4 regions of the Rhodopseudomonas telluris genome follow, and region 1 is predicted to be linked to each of the others. Evidence: predicted binding sites of a transcription regulator. Region 1 holds the regulator's gene; each other region holds the start of a gene.
The links. The regulator LexA, encoded in region 1, represses DNA repair genes until DNA is damaged. The targets are predictions, from matches to a motif close to TGTTCNNNNTGTGTTCNG.

Region 2: ACFFJ6_RS00095 (DNA recombination protein RmuC) is a predicted target of LexA. The motif match lies at 1,241-1,258, and genes of this name have one in related genera.
Region 3: ACFFJ6_RS02735 (PA0069 family radical SAM protein) is a predicted target of LexA. The motif match lies at 1,422-1,439, and genes of this name have one in related genera.
Region 4: ACFFJ6_RS16305 (ribonuclease T2 family protein) is a predicted target of LexA. The motif match lies at 1,380-1,397, and genes of this name have one in related genera.

What each region holds. Positions count from the first base shown of each region.
Region 1 is NZ_JBHLWM010000008.1:666,481-669,760, forward strand. It holds gene smpB (SsrA-binding protein SmpB) at 1-177, shown strand, start outside; gene ACFFJ6_RS20535 (peroxiredoxin) at 245-820, shown strand; gene lexA (transcriptional repressor LexA) at 848-1,555, opposite strand; gene ACFFJ6_RS20545 (molybdopterin molybdotransferase MoeA) at 1,747-2,958, opposite strand; gene ACFFJ6_RS20550 (hypothetical protein) at 3,169-3,280, shown strand, end outside.
Region 2 is NZ_JBHLWM010000001.1:18,059-21,338, reverse strand. It holds gene fmt (methionyl-tRNA formyltransferase) at 1-532, opposite strand, end outside; gene def (peptide deformylase) at 612-1,139, opposite strand; gene ACFFJ6_RS00095 (DNA recombination protein RmuC) at 1,289-2,533, shown strand; gene ACFFJ6_RS00090 (AmpG family muropeptide MFS transporter) at 2,814-3,280, shown strand, end outside.
Region 3 is NZ_JBHLWM010000001.1:592,275-595,554, reverse strand. It holds gene rnhB (ribonuclease HII) at 1-124, opposite strand, end outside; gene ACFFJ6_RS02735 (PA0069 family radical SAM protein) at 236-1,399, opposite strand; gene ACFFJ6_RS02730 (glycosyltransferase family protein) at 1,581-2,144, shown strand; gene ACFFJ6_RS02725 (bifunctional helix-turn-helix transcriptional regulator/GNAT family N-acetyltransferase) at 2,254-3,177, shown strand.
Region 4 is NZ_JBHLWM010000005.1:1,021,117-1,024,396, forward strand. It holds gene ACFFJ6_RS16300 (bifunctional riboflavin kinase/FAD synthetase) at 1-377, opposite strand, end outside; gene ACFFJ6_RS16305 (ribonuclease T2 family protein) at 639-1,334, opposite strand; gene ACFFJ6_RS16310 (hypothetical protein) at 1,469-1,930, opposite strand; gene ACFFJ6_RS16315 (hypothetical protein) at 2,096-2,386, shown strand; gene ACFFJ6_RS16320 (DUF3617 domain-containing protein) at 2,411-2,938, shown strand; gene ACFFJ6_RS16325 (hypothetical protein) at 3,099-3,280, shown strand, end outside.

The DNA.
Region 1 (3,280 bases):
GCGGTCGAGCGCCAGGGCATGACGCTCATCCCGCTGAAGCTGTATTTCAACGAAAAGGGCCGCGCCAAGCTGCTGCTGGCGCTGGCCAAGGGCAAGCAGCTCCACGACAAGCGCGAGACCGAGAAAAAGCGCGACTGGAGCCGCGAGAAGGGCCGCCTGCTGCGCGCGCGGGGCTGATCGCTCACCAGGCAAGGTGAACCGCGGCGCGCCGGAGCGCGGGCGAGGGACAGCAGAGGGAATGACGATGTCGCAGCCGAACTTGCAAGACGTCGACTGGTCCTTGATCCCCGCACCGGACGATGACGGCGCCGCCGCGCATCTGCCCGGCATGACGCTGCCGTCGCTGGCGCTGCCCGCCACCAGCGGCGAGACCGTCGATCTGTCGAAGCTGCCGGAACTTACGGTCGTGTTCGGCTATCCGCGCACCGGGGTCCCAGGCCAGATCTCGCCGGTCGATGACTGGGATATGATCCCGGGTGCGCGGGGCTGTACACCGCAAACCTGCTCGTTCCGGGATCTGTTTGCGGAGTTGAAGGCAGCCGGTGCTGCCCAGGTGTTCGGCCTATCGACGCAAAGCACTGACTATCAGCGCGAGATGGCGACACGGTTGCATTTGCCATTCCCGGTGCTGTCCGACGAGGCGCTTGCGCTGGCGACCGCCGTGAAGCTGCCGACGATGCGGGTCGCGGACCTGACGCTGCTGAAGCGGATCGCGTTGATCATCGACAGCGGCCGCATCGTCCACGTGTTCTATCCGGTGTTTCCGCCGGACCGGAATGCCGGAGACGTGCTGGCGTGGCTAAAGGCCAATCAGCGCTGAGATCGTCGCTGCCCTGATCGATCGCGATTAGTACTTGCGGTACAGCCCAACCAGCTTGCCCTGAATCCGGACGCGGTTGGGCGGCAGGATGCGAACCTCATAAGCAGCGTTGGCGGGCTCGAGCGCGATGGAAGCGCCGCGGCGACGGAAGCGCTTCAACGTGGCTTCTTCCTCGTCGATCAGCGCCACCACGATGTCGCCGGTATCGGCGCTCTCGTTGCGCTGGATCAGCGCCATGTCGCCGTCGAGGATGCCCGCCTCGATCATCGAATCGCCACGCACTTCCAGCGCGTAGTGTTCGCCAGCGCCCAGCATTTCCGGTGGCACGCTGATGGTGTGGCTGCGGGTCTGTAGCGCCTCGATCGGTGTACCGGCCGCAATCCGTCCCATCACCGGAACGGCGACATTGCGATCCGTCTCGTGCTCCACCGGCTGCGGGCTCGGCGGGCGGACCTTGCCGAGATTGCCTTCGATTACGCTCGGGGTGAAGCCGCGCCGCGCGCCGCCCGCGTTGCCGCCGAGATCAGGAAGCTTGATCACCTCGATGGCGCGCGCGCGGTTTGGCAGACGGCGGATAAAGCCGCGTTCTTCGAGTGCCGTGATCAGGCGGTGAATGCCGGACTTTGAGCGCAGGTCCAGCGCGTCTTTCATCTCGTCGAAGGAGGGCGGCACGCCGGCTTCCTTCAGCCGTTCGTTGATGAATTTCAGCAGCTCGAATTGTTTGCGCGTCAACATCCCGACCATTCCCCAATTTGGCGACGATCGCCATCTTGTCCGTCATCACCGTGCGTCATCACCGTGCGTCATTGCGTCGTGAAGCTTGAGCCAATGAGGCGACATGAATCGAAACAAATCATGAACGAACACTATATGTTCGGTATGTGTTCCGCAACCTCTTAATTTGAGGTCAACAAATTCATCGATCGCTATAGGGGGAGCTTAAGGATCTGACAGTTCGCTCCGGCCTCTGCGGCCGGGGCATGGGGCGGCCGGATGATCAGCGCTTGTGCAGCCGACAAGCGCGCCAGCAGCGACGAATCCTGGTGGTCGACCGGTGTGGCGACCAGACGGCCGGCGTCGCTCGAGCTGACGTAGGCACGCAGATAGTCTTCGCGCTGATCGTTGGCGGAGAGTGGTGAGCCAAGCGAGGCCGTTTCGGGGTGATGCATGGCGTTGCGCATTCCGGACAGCGCGCGCAAGAGTGGCACCATGAACAGGAAGGCGCAGACATAGGACGACACCGGATTGCCGGGGAGGCCGATCACCCGCATCGCGCCGAGCCGCCCGTGCATCATCGGCTTACCGGGCCGCATCGCGATCTTCCAGAACGCAATCTCGGTGCCCTCGGCTTCGAGAGCTTGTTTGACGAGGTCGTGGTCGCCGGCGGAGGCCCCGCCGGTGGTGACGAGCAGGTCGACGCCGAGATCGCGGGCCCGCCGAATGGCGGCGGTCGTCGCGTCCATCGTATCGGCGGCGATACCCAGGTCTGTGACGTCGGCCCCTTCGCTGCGGGCGAGAGCGCGTAGCGCGTAGCCGTTTGAGTAGACGATCTGTCCGGGTTGCAGGCTGCTGCCCGGCATCACCAGCTCATCGCCAGTGGCAAGCATGGCCACACGCGGGCGGCGATACACGGGGAGAGCCGGGTGGTTCATACCGGCGGCGAGCGCCAGGTCACGGTCGCTCAGTCGAGCCCCCGCGCGCAGCAGGATGTCTCCCTCGCTGAAATCAACGCCGGCCGGCCGGATGTGGCGGCCGCGGCGCGCGGCCTCGGTGATGGTGACCTGGTCGCCATCGCGCACCGTGTCTTCCTGGATTACCACGGTGTCGGCGCCTTCGGGAATCACGCCGCCGGTGAAGATGCGCAGCGCCTGGCCAGGGCCGACGGATTGGGCCGCCGGCCGGCCCGCGGCGATCTCGCCGATCACGGTGAGCCGCGCCGGCGCGGTTGCCACGTCTTCGGCGCGCACCGCATAGCCGTCCATCGCCGACATCGCCTGCGGCGGCTGCGTCCGCAACGCCGCGAGATCGTGCGCCAGCACGCGCCCGTGGCCGTCCTCAAGCGCGACGGCCTCCGTGGCGAGTCCGCCAGCGCTGTGGAGGACGGCGGCGAGGGCGTCGGCAACCGGCATCAGCGCCATCGGGCGGCTCCGGACGGGGTGAGGAAAGACTGCTGGGGTACAGGTGCGGAACGGCTCATGCTTCGGCTTTAGGTGCGCTGCGCCGCTTGCGCAAGATGCGGCAAGCCGATCGATCCGGCAGCGCGCCCAACGAAATCCTAATTGTCGGGCGGGGGCACCGGGCGGTAGGACCATCATCTTGCAGGGACGTGCCAGCGGTGGAGCGCGCAGATGGGTGATGATTTCGCGAAATGGCTGCTGCGGATCGTCGGCGTGATCGGCCTGATCGCCTTCGGAACCACCTATGCGGTCCGGCACGATTGGAGCAAAGGCTGGATGCCGT
Region 2 (3,280 bases), on a different contig from region 1:
TAAGGTCGGCGCCGAGCTGCGCCAGCGCATCGTGCAGGTCGGTGACGGTCATCGCATCGGTGATGGCGATGCGCTCGGCCATCGCGACGTCGCCGGTGTCGAGCCCGGCGTCCATCTTCATCACCATCACGCCCGACTCGGCGTCGCCCGCCATGATGGCGCGGTTCAGCGGCGCGGCGCCGCGCCAGCGCGGCAGCAGCGAGCCGTGCAGATTGTAGCAACCGAGCGGCGGCGCATCGAGGATCGGCTGCGGCAGGATCATCCCGTAGGCGACCACAACGGCGGCATCGGCCTCGTGGGCGCGGAAATTGGCGAGCGCCTCGTCGGTCCTCAGCGTCTTCGGTGTCAGCACCGGCGCCTGCAGCCGGTGCGCTGCGAGCGCCACCGGACTTTCCTGCAGTTTCATCCCGCGCCCGGCCGGCTTCGGCTCGCGCGTATAGACCGCCGCCATGTCGTGCCCATGCGCGGCCAGCGCCATCAGCGTCGGCACCGCGAAGTCGGGCGTGCCCATAAAAACGAGGCGAAGCGGCATGGCGTGAGAGTCCCGGACAGGTCTGCGCCGACGGAGGGCCAAGCGCAGCGACGCGCCGGCCGGTCACCTGCGCGGGCGTTCAGACGTATTTGATACCGCGCTTGGCGGCCTTCTCAAACTTGCGGACGACCATCGCCTTTTTCAGCTTCGACAAATGGTCGACGAACAGCACGCCGTTGAGGTGGTCGATCTCGTGCTGGATGCAGGTCGCGAACAGGCCGTCGGCGTCCTCTTCGTTCACGTTGCCGTCGAGATCGGTGTAGCGGATCCGCACCACCTTCGGGCGCTCGACCTCGGCGTAGTATTCGGGAATCGACAGGCAGCCTTCCTCGTAGACGTTCAGTTCCGCCGACGAGCCGATGATCTCCGGATTGATGAAGGCGCGCGGCTCGCTGGCGCCGTTGCCCTCCTTGCGGACCAGATCCATCGTGATCAGCCGCACCGGCTCGGCGATCTGGATCGCCGCCAGCCCGATGCCGGGGGCGTCGTACATGCTCTCGAACATATCGTCCGCGAGCTTGCGGATCTCCGGCGTCACCTCGGCGACGGGCTTGGAGATTTCACGGAGCCGCTTATCCGGCAGAATGATGATTTCGCGCAGGGCCATAGCGGCGATTTAAGGCGCAGTCACGGCCCGGTCAATCCGGGGCGGACCGGAGGGACTGCCACTTTCGGCGCGGCAGACGCTTAAAACTCTATTCAGTTTAATGTTCTCTCTTCGTTCGCGGAGACGTTTGCATCTGCTAGGGTCTGGCCATGAACGAAGTGTTGTTTGTGCTGGGAGATGCGTCGGTCAGCGTCGGTGCAGCGCTGGTCGCGATGGCAGCGCTGGCGCTGCTGGTCCTGCTGGCGATCGTCGCGGTGATCGCGCGCGGGCTGCAGGGCGGCAACGCCGCCACGCTCGCCCAGGCCCGCCGCGCCGCCGATCTGGAGCAGCGGCTGTCCGATCTGATCCGCTATCAGAGCGAGGCGAACGGCCGGGTCGACGCGATGGGCCGGGTGTTGGCCGGGCGTCAGGCCGAGCTGGCCCGCGCCGTGAGCGAGCGGCTCGACACCGTCAGTCATCGCTTCGGCCAGTCGATGGCGCAATCGACGCGGCACACGATGGAAAGCCTGCAGGCGCTGCACGAGCGGCTCGGCATCATCGACCGTGCCCACGACAATCTCACCGAACTCACCGACCAGGTGACGACGCTGCGCGACGTGCTCGCCAACAAGCAGGCGCGCGGCGCCTTCGGCCAGGCGCGGATGGAGTCGATCGTGCAGGACGGGCTGCCGAAGGGCGGCTACGCGTTCCAGTACACGCTGTCGACCGGCAAGCGGCCGGACTGCGTCGTGCTGCTGCCCGACCAGCGGCCGCTGTGCATCGACGCCAAATTCCCGCTCGAAGCGGTGACGGCGCTGCGCGAGGCCCGCAGCGACGAGCAGAAGAAGGCCGCAGCGCAGCGGCTGCGCATCGACGTGATGCGGCATGTCGACGATATCGCCGGCAAGTATCTGATCCCCGGCGAGACCCAGGACACCGCGCTGATGTTCGTGCCGTCGGAATCGGTCTACGCCGAAATCCACGACGGCTTCGACGACGTCATCCAGAAAGCCTATCGGGCCCGCGTCGTGCTGGTGTCGCCGTCGCTGCTGATGCTGGCGATCCAGGTGATGCAGCAGATCCTCAAGGACGCGCGGATGCGCGACGCCGCCGACCAGATCCGCACCGAGGTGCTCAGCCTCGGCGACGATCTCGCCCGGCTGCGCGAGCGCGTCACCAAGCTGCAGACGCATTTCGGTCAGGTCAACGACGACGTCCGGCAGATCCTGGTCTCAGCCGACAAGATCGAACGCCGCGCCGCGCGGATCGAGGAGCTGGATTTTGCGGCGCCGGAGGCGGCGGCGCCACCCGAAGCGCCCGTCCCGGCACCCAGCCACGAGGCGCCGCTTGCGCCCGAGCGCACCGAGCTGTTCGGCTCCCGTGCCTTCAAGATCGATGAGGTGGCATCGACTTGAGGCCCCTCCCCAACAACCACCGTCATCACCCGCGAATGCGGGTGATCCAGTATCGCAGAGCGTCGGTTGCTCAGCGACGGAGCCGACTCGGGATCCGCTCCGCGCCCCAATAGAAGAACGGGTTACTGGGTCGCCCGCCTTCGCGGGCGATGACGGTTGATGGTGTGGTGACGGCTTTGGCAACATCGCCGCGAGCCGCAGATGCCGACGCCAATCACGACGCCGACGCCGGGGCCGGAGCCGAATGCCCGGCCGCCCTCGAATCTGCTACGACCTCGGCATGACCTCTGTTCCCCCGACCGACGCTGTCGCCACGCCCGACGCGCCAAAGCCGAACTGGCGCGAGGCGTTTGCCGTTTATCTGCAGCCGCGCGTGCTGATCGTGCTGTTTCTCGGCTTCTCGTCGGGGCTGCCGCTGGCGCTGTCGGGCTCGACGCTGCTGGTGTGGATGCGCGAGTCGGGCGTCGATCTCGGCACCATCGGGCTGTTCGCGCTGGTCGGCACGCCCTACACGCTGAAATTCATCTGGGCGCCACTGGTCGATGCGCTGCATGTGCCGCTGCTGTCGCGGCTGTTCGGCCGCCGCCGCGGCTGGTTGGTCGCCACGCAACTCTTGCTGATCGCCGCGATCCTGTTGCTGGCGCTGACCGATCCGGCGCGCGCGCCGGTGTTCGTCGCGCTCGGTGCGCTTCTCGTTGCGGCCGCTTCGGCCACGCAGGACATCGTGGTCGATGCGTTCCGGGTCGA
Region 3 (3,280 bases), on a different contig from region 1:
CTTTCGCACCGGATACCTTGGCGGCCTTTGCAGCGGACGCTGTCTTCGTGGCACGTTTCGCCGCACCATCGAGCGGCAGAGTCTTGGCCGCAGCCTTACTGGGCTTTTTCGAATCCCGAATCATGCGGCGATGCTGCGGGTAGGCACCGGCACGCGCAACCGGAAATCCCGCGCCATGCCCGCAATTCAACGCGACCGGGGCGCGGCCGGGAGGTTCCGCGCGAGGCCTCCCCCCTCAAAACAGACTGAGCTGCTGCCCGGCCCGCTCCGGCTTGGCGAAATGGTCCATCGTCAGCTTCGAGCGGCGCTTGTTCAGGCCAAGCCTCGCGCAGGCGGTTTCGAAGCGGCGGCCGATCATCCAGGCCATCGGACCGGTGCCCTTCATCCGCGTGCCCCATTGCGAGTCGTAGTCGCGGCCGCCGCGCATCTCGCGGATCAGCGTGAAGACGTGGCGGTAGCGATCCGGATAGTTGGCCATCAGCCATTCGCGGAACAGGTCGCGCACTTCGAGCGGCAGCCGCAGCATCACGTAGCTGGCTTCCTTGACGCCAGCATGGGCGGCGGCGTCGAGGATGCGCTCGATCTCCATGTCGTTGAGTGCCGGGATCACCGGCGCCACCATCACGGTGGTCGGAATGCCGGCATCGGCGAGCCGCTTCAGCGCCTCCAGCCGCTTGGCCGGCGTCGAAGCCCGCGGCTCCATGGTCCGCGCCAGCTTCGGATCGAGCGACGTCACCGACAGCGCGACCTTGGCGAGCTGGCGCTTGGCCATCCGCGCCAGGATGTCGATGTCGCGGGTGACCAGCGCCGATTTGGTGACGATGCCGACCGGATGCCCGGTTTTCTCCAGCACTTCGAGGATGCCGCGCATGATCTTCCGCTCGCGCTCGATCGGCTGATACGGATCGGTGTTGGTGCCGATCGCGATCATCTTCGGCTCGTATTCGGCCGCGGCCAGCTCCTTCTCCAGCAGCGCCGGGGCGTCGGGCTTGGCGAACAGCCGCGATTCGAAATCCAGCCCCGGCGACAGGCCGAGATAGGCATGGGTCGGCCGCGCGAAGCAGTACACGCAGCCGTGCTCACAGCCGCGATAGGGATTGATCGAGCGGTCGAAGCCGATATCCGGCGACTCGTTGCGGGTGATGACCTTGCGGGCCGTGTCGATCGCGACCGTGGTCTTGAACGGCGGCAGTTCGTCGAGGCTTTGCCAGCCGTCGTCGAACGCGACCCGCGCCTCGGCTTCGTAACGGCCGCTGTCGTTCGACAGCGCACCGCGACCGCGGCGGCGCTGCTTATCGATCGCAACCTCGATCGCTGGGAAAGGGGAAGGCGCGCCCACCGGCTCGGAGGGCGCCGTGACCGGCGGGCGCTTGAGGGCACTGCTGGATGCTCTGCTCATGCGAGCGAAGATAGCTACGCGTAAGAACAAATCAAGAACATAATTGTGACATCCACCATCGGCTTCAAAAGCTGAGCCGCATAGGCCGACGGGATGGCCTTGTCCGCAAATCCCGGCTGATTTCGCGCCGCCGAGGTGTTAAGCGTGCTGCGCACCGTCGCAATCAGGTCATCCGGCTGACATGCTGAGCGTCATCATTCCCACCGATGGAGTCGAGCGGACTGCGGTCGCTACGCTGGCGGCGCTGGTTCCGGGCGCCGCTGCCGGCGTGATCCGCGAGGTGCTGCTGGTGGATCGCAAAAACGACGGCGTGATCGAGCGCGTCGCCGACGTCGCCGGCTGCGGCTTCCTTGCCGTCGAAGGCAGCCGCGCCGCCGCGCTGGCCGAAGGCGCCAAGCGATCGACCTCGCCCTGGCTGATGTTCCTGCATGCCGGCGCGGTGCTCGACGCCGGCTGGATCGAAGAGACCACGCAGTTCATCCAGGGCGTCTCGCTCAGCGGCCATCCGCGCGCCGGCATTTTTCGCTACGCGCGCTCGCCTTATGCGGAGCCGAGCTGGGCCGAGACGTTCCGCACGCTGCGCCGCCAGCTCTCCGGGCCGCGCGCCGACCAGGGCCTGCTGATCGCGCGCGAGCACTACGACAAGCTCGGCGGCCACGACCCCGAGCGCTCCGAAGGACGCCTGCTCCGCCAGCTCGGCCGCTCCTCGCGCACGATGCTGCGCAGCCGGATCGTGCTGGTCTAACTACGCGGCCACCCCCGTCGCAGCGCGCTGGTGCCGGCCGAATAGCCGCCTCAAAATATACTTGCTAAAGGCAACTATTTATATGACGATGGCAACCATAGAGGTTGCCATGTCGAAATCCGTTGCCGCCGACCAGATCGCCGCCGTCCGGGACTTCAACCGGTTCTACACCCGCCATCTCGGCGTGCTTGGCCAGCACCTGATGGACAGTCCCTACTCGCTGACAGAGGCTCGGGTGCTGTACGAGCTGGCACACCGCGAGGCGCCGCTCGCCAAGGAGATCGGCGCCTCGCTCGGGCTCGACGCCGGCTATCTCAGCAGGATCGTGCAGGCCTTCGTGGATGGCGGCCTCGTCAAGCGCACCCCCTCCCCCGCCGACCGGCGGCAGCATCTGCTGGCGCTGACCGCCAAGGGCCGCGCCGCCTATGCGGATCTCGAACGGCGCTCGGTGCGCGATATGGGGGCCATGCTCGAACGTGTGCCGGAGACCGAGCGGCCGCGCCTCGCCGCAGCGATGGCGACGATTCAACATCTGCTCGGCAACGGGCCTGCCGCGGCACCGATTCTGCGCAGCCCGCGACCGGGCGACATCGGCTGGGTGGTGCAGAGCCATGGCGCGTTCTACGCCGCCGAATACGGCTTCGACGCCTCGTTCGAAGCGCTGGTGGCCGAGATCGCCGGGCAATTCCTCGCCGCGCACGATCCCGGCCGCGAACGCTGCTGGATCGCCGAATATGACGGCGCGCAGGCCGGCTCGCTGTTCCTGGTGCGGGACAGCGACGCTGTCGCCAAGCTGCGACTGCTGCTGGTGACGCCGCAGGCGCGCGGACACCGGCTCGGAGACAAGCTGCTGAACGAGGCGATCGGCTTCGCGCGGCAGTGCGGCTATCGCAAGGTCACGCTATGGACGCAGAGCATCCTGATCGCCGCGCGCCGCCTTTATCAGAACGCCGGCTTCGAACTGGTCGGCTCCGAGCCGCATCGCAGCTTCGGCCAAAATTTGATCGGTGAGACCTGGGAGTTGCGACTGTGACGTCGCCGCGTCGCGACGAACCGCGGCGCGTCACCTCCGAGATGATCGCGTTCCACGCCCGGCGTGGACGGGCGCTGCAGCGCGCCGCAATTCACGCCGCGGT
Region 4 (3,280 bases), on a different contig from region 1:
CCGATGGCGATGCCCTGCACGCCGAGGCGCTCGATCAGTTCTTGCTGGATGAAATCATGCGCTGTGGTCGCGGCACGCTTGGCGTCGAAGCGCAACACCACGGCGCCGTCGAGGCCCGTGCCGGCCAGCAGCCGCAGCTTGGCGGGCTCGTCCGTCAGGCGGAACTGCGGCGCGTCGGGCGCGAAGAATTTGCGCGGATGCGGCTCGAACGTGACCGCGAAGGCCGGCGCCTTGCGGATCCGCGCCATGTCGAGGCACGCCCCGATCACGGCGCGATGGCCGCGATGCACGCCGTCGAAATTGCCCATCGCCACCACCGCGCCTTTCGGAATGGCGGACGCGGGAGTGTCATCGCGGATCACGACAAAGCCAGTCATTTCGGATTTCAATTCATCGCTTCAAAGGTGGGAAAATGACGGTGACGCCGAGCGGTACGGGAAGTCAAGGTTAGGCCCGGCTCGAACACCGCCGCCAACCGTCTCTCAATCAGTTAAAATCCTATAAGAGCAAAGCTTTTCCGTCATGGCCGGGCTCGTCCCGGCCATCCACGCCTTCCCTGCAGGATCGGACCAGAACGTGGATACCCGGGACAAGCCCGGGCATGACGGAGGAGATTCAATGCGAAGGGGGACGGCCGCTCAGCCGCCGCGGACCGGCGGCACTTCGAGCCGCTCGCGGCGACAGGCGCGGCGGTCGATTTCTTCGCAGGCGCGGAATTGCAGGTCCTTGCTCATGCAGATCCGCACTTCGGTGAGCCGGGTGCGGTCGCAGATCACCGAGATGGCCGAGGTGCTCAGGCCGGGATTGGCCTTGACGAAGGCGTCCTCGACTTCGGCCGGCGTCACCGTCCGCGGCTCCTTGGCGTCGATGAAATCCGGCGGAATACGGACCGCCGCACGGGCCTTGCGAATGTTCTCGAAATAGTCACGCGCCGAGGTGCCCGCGCAGGTGCCGTGCTTGTCCCACTCGTTGTAGATCAGGCCGGGCGCCGGCATCAGGTCGAGCATCGAATTCATGATGCGCCGGTCGAGTCGAGGCGACGGCCGCTGGCAATATTCCGGAAAGCCGCGCTCATATTGCGGCCACAGCCCGTGCACCACGAAGGAGAACGGCCGACCGCCACACTGGATCTGCTGCGAGCGCCCGCTATTGCCGCGCTCCGACGCCTGCTCGCAATAAGACGGCGACCATGACAGCGCCAGCACGTAGAAATCGAACTCGCCCGGCGCGTTCTGCCGCGTATCCTGAGCCACGGCAGCGCTTGCGGTCAGACCGACTGCGCAAGCCGCGAGGGCGGCGATCATCGACCGCCAGCGAACGATAAAATCACGCATGATGAAAAGCCCCGCTCCCATAATGCGGGAGCCTAGCGACCGATCAGGAACGTTTCAAGAACGCAAATGGTGGAAAGACCCGACCATCTCGCGCGACGGCGAGCCAGAAAAAGCGCAGCCCGCCGCTCGCGGCCTTACGGCTTGGCAGCCTTGCAGGCCGGGTTGAAGGCCCAGTTGCGGTCGAGACCGACGATGCAGAACTCGACGCCGTCGCTGAAGCCGGCGAGCCCGCCGTCCTCGATGATCGAATAGTGCAGCCGGTGCGCCTTGCCGTCGTTCAGGATCGCATCGCCGGTGCAATAGCGACGCGGAATGTTGTCGCTCTGCCAGGGCCGGAACGCGACCTCATGGATCCCCGAATAGGCGGTGATCCGCAGATTCGAATTCCAGTAAAGGCCTTCCTTCTCGGCGAACTGATAGGTGATCGCCGGCAGGCCGGACTCGCAGCTCGGCAGATCGCCGTCGTAGCGCGGCCCGGACAGCCAGAAGTTCTTCTCCAGCGGGTTGGCGGCCTGCGCCGCCGGTGCCAACGCGCACAGCCCCAGCAGCACCGCAAGGCCAGCCGAGGACAACTTCAGAGAAGAGATGACGCGCATGGATGATTCACCGGATCTTTGCTGCGCGGACGGTGCCGCGAAGCCATGACGAGGTCAAGTGCAGCGCAGCCACACCTCGGCACATCCCACACCGGGATTGCCCGCACGTTCTTTCAATCGCCGCCATCCCGCACTAGAATCGGATCAGCTATGAAGGAGAATCTGATGCGCATGCTTGGGGCCGCCGGCCTTGCCGTCCTGTCTGCCGTGCTGTCCGGCACCGCCGCCCGCGCTGATATCGTGTCGGCAGTCCAGGGCAACGATACCGGCGGGATCATCTCCTACAATCTGGTCGGCGTCGCCGATGTTCGCACCATCGCGATCGAGCACTGCGCTCAATACGGCAAGGTGGTGAAGCTGCTCGGCGTCCAGGCGACTTACGGCGGCTATATTTCGTTCTCCTGCCGCTGGGTGCCGTACGGCGCGACCGAGCGTCCGCTCCGCGTCGGCTACTGAGTGGGATTGTCGGGAGTGATTGGCATGCGCGCGTTTCGCGTCTGGATGCTGCCGCTGCTGCTCGCCGCCCCGGCGACGGCCGCGCACGCGATCGATCTGCCGACCCGCAAGCCCGGGCTGTGGGAGCTGAAGATGCAGCGCGCCGGCTCCGCGGGCGAAGACCTCACGATGCAGCATTGCACCGACGAGAGCACCGACAAGAAGATGACGTCGGCGGTCCAGCCGATGGCCACTGAGGCCTGCTCCAAGCAGGACATCCAGAAGACCGCCACCGGCTACGTCAACGACACGGTGTGCAATGTAGCCGGCATGACCACCAAGTCGCACGCCGAAATCAGCGGCGACTTCAACTCGGCCTACACGGTCAAGGTCACCTCGCAGAACGAAAATCCTCTGCCCGGAGTGCCGAAGAGCAGCAACATGACGCTCGACGCCAAGTGGCTCGGTGCCTGCAAGGATGGCCAGAAGCCCGGCGACATCGTGATGCCCGGCGGCATCAAGATGAATATCGCCGACATGGAAAAGCTGAAGGCGCTGATCCCGAAGAAGTAACGTCTCTGCCAGCCGGCTGATGGCGCATCGACGAGGCTGGCGGAAAAGTCACACCCCACAACCATCGCTCCCGTCTCCGTTGACAGCCGAACCGCTTGTCGCGATGTTACATTGTAACGTCGCGCGGTGAGACTTGCCGGCCGGCGGGGGCGTGGTGGGCATGAACTGGGTAAGGGCGAAAATCGGGCTGGGAGCACGGCTGGCGCTGATCGCGCTGGCGATCCAGTTCGTCGCCTCGTTCGGTCACTTCGACGCCCTTGCAACGCCTCCCGCGCAGATCGATGCCGCACAGCTCGATCCAGCGCTCATCGCCTCCACCGCCGATTCCGCGCCTACCGACCA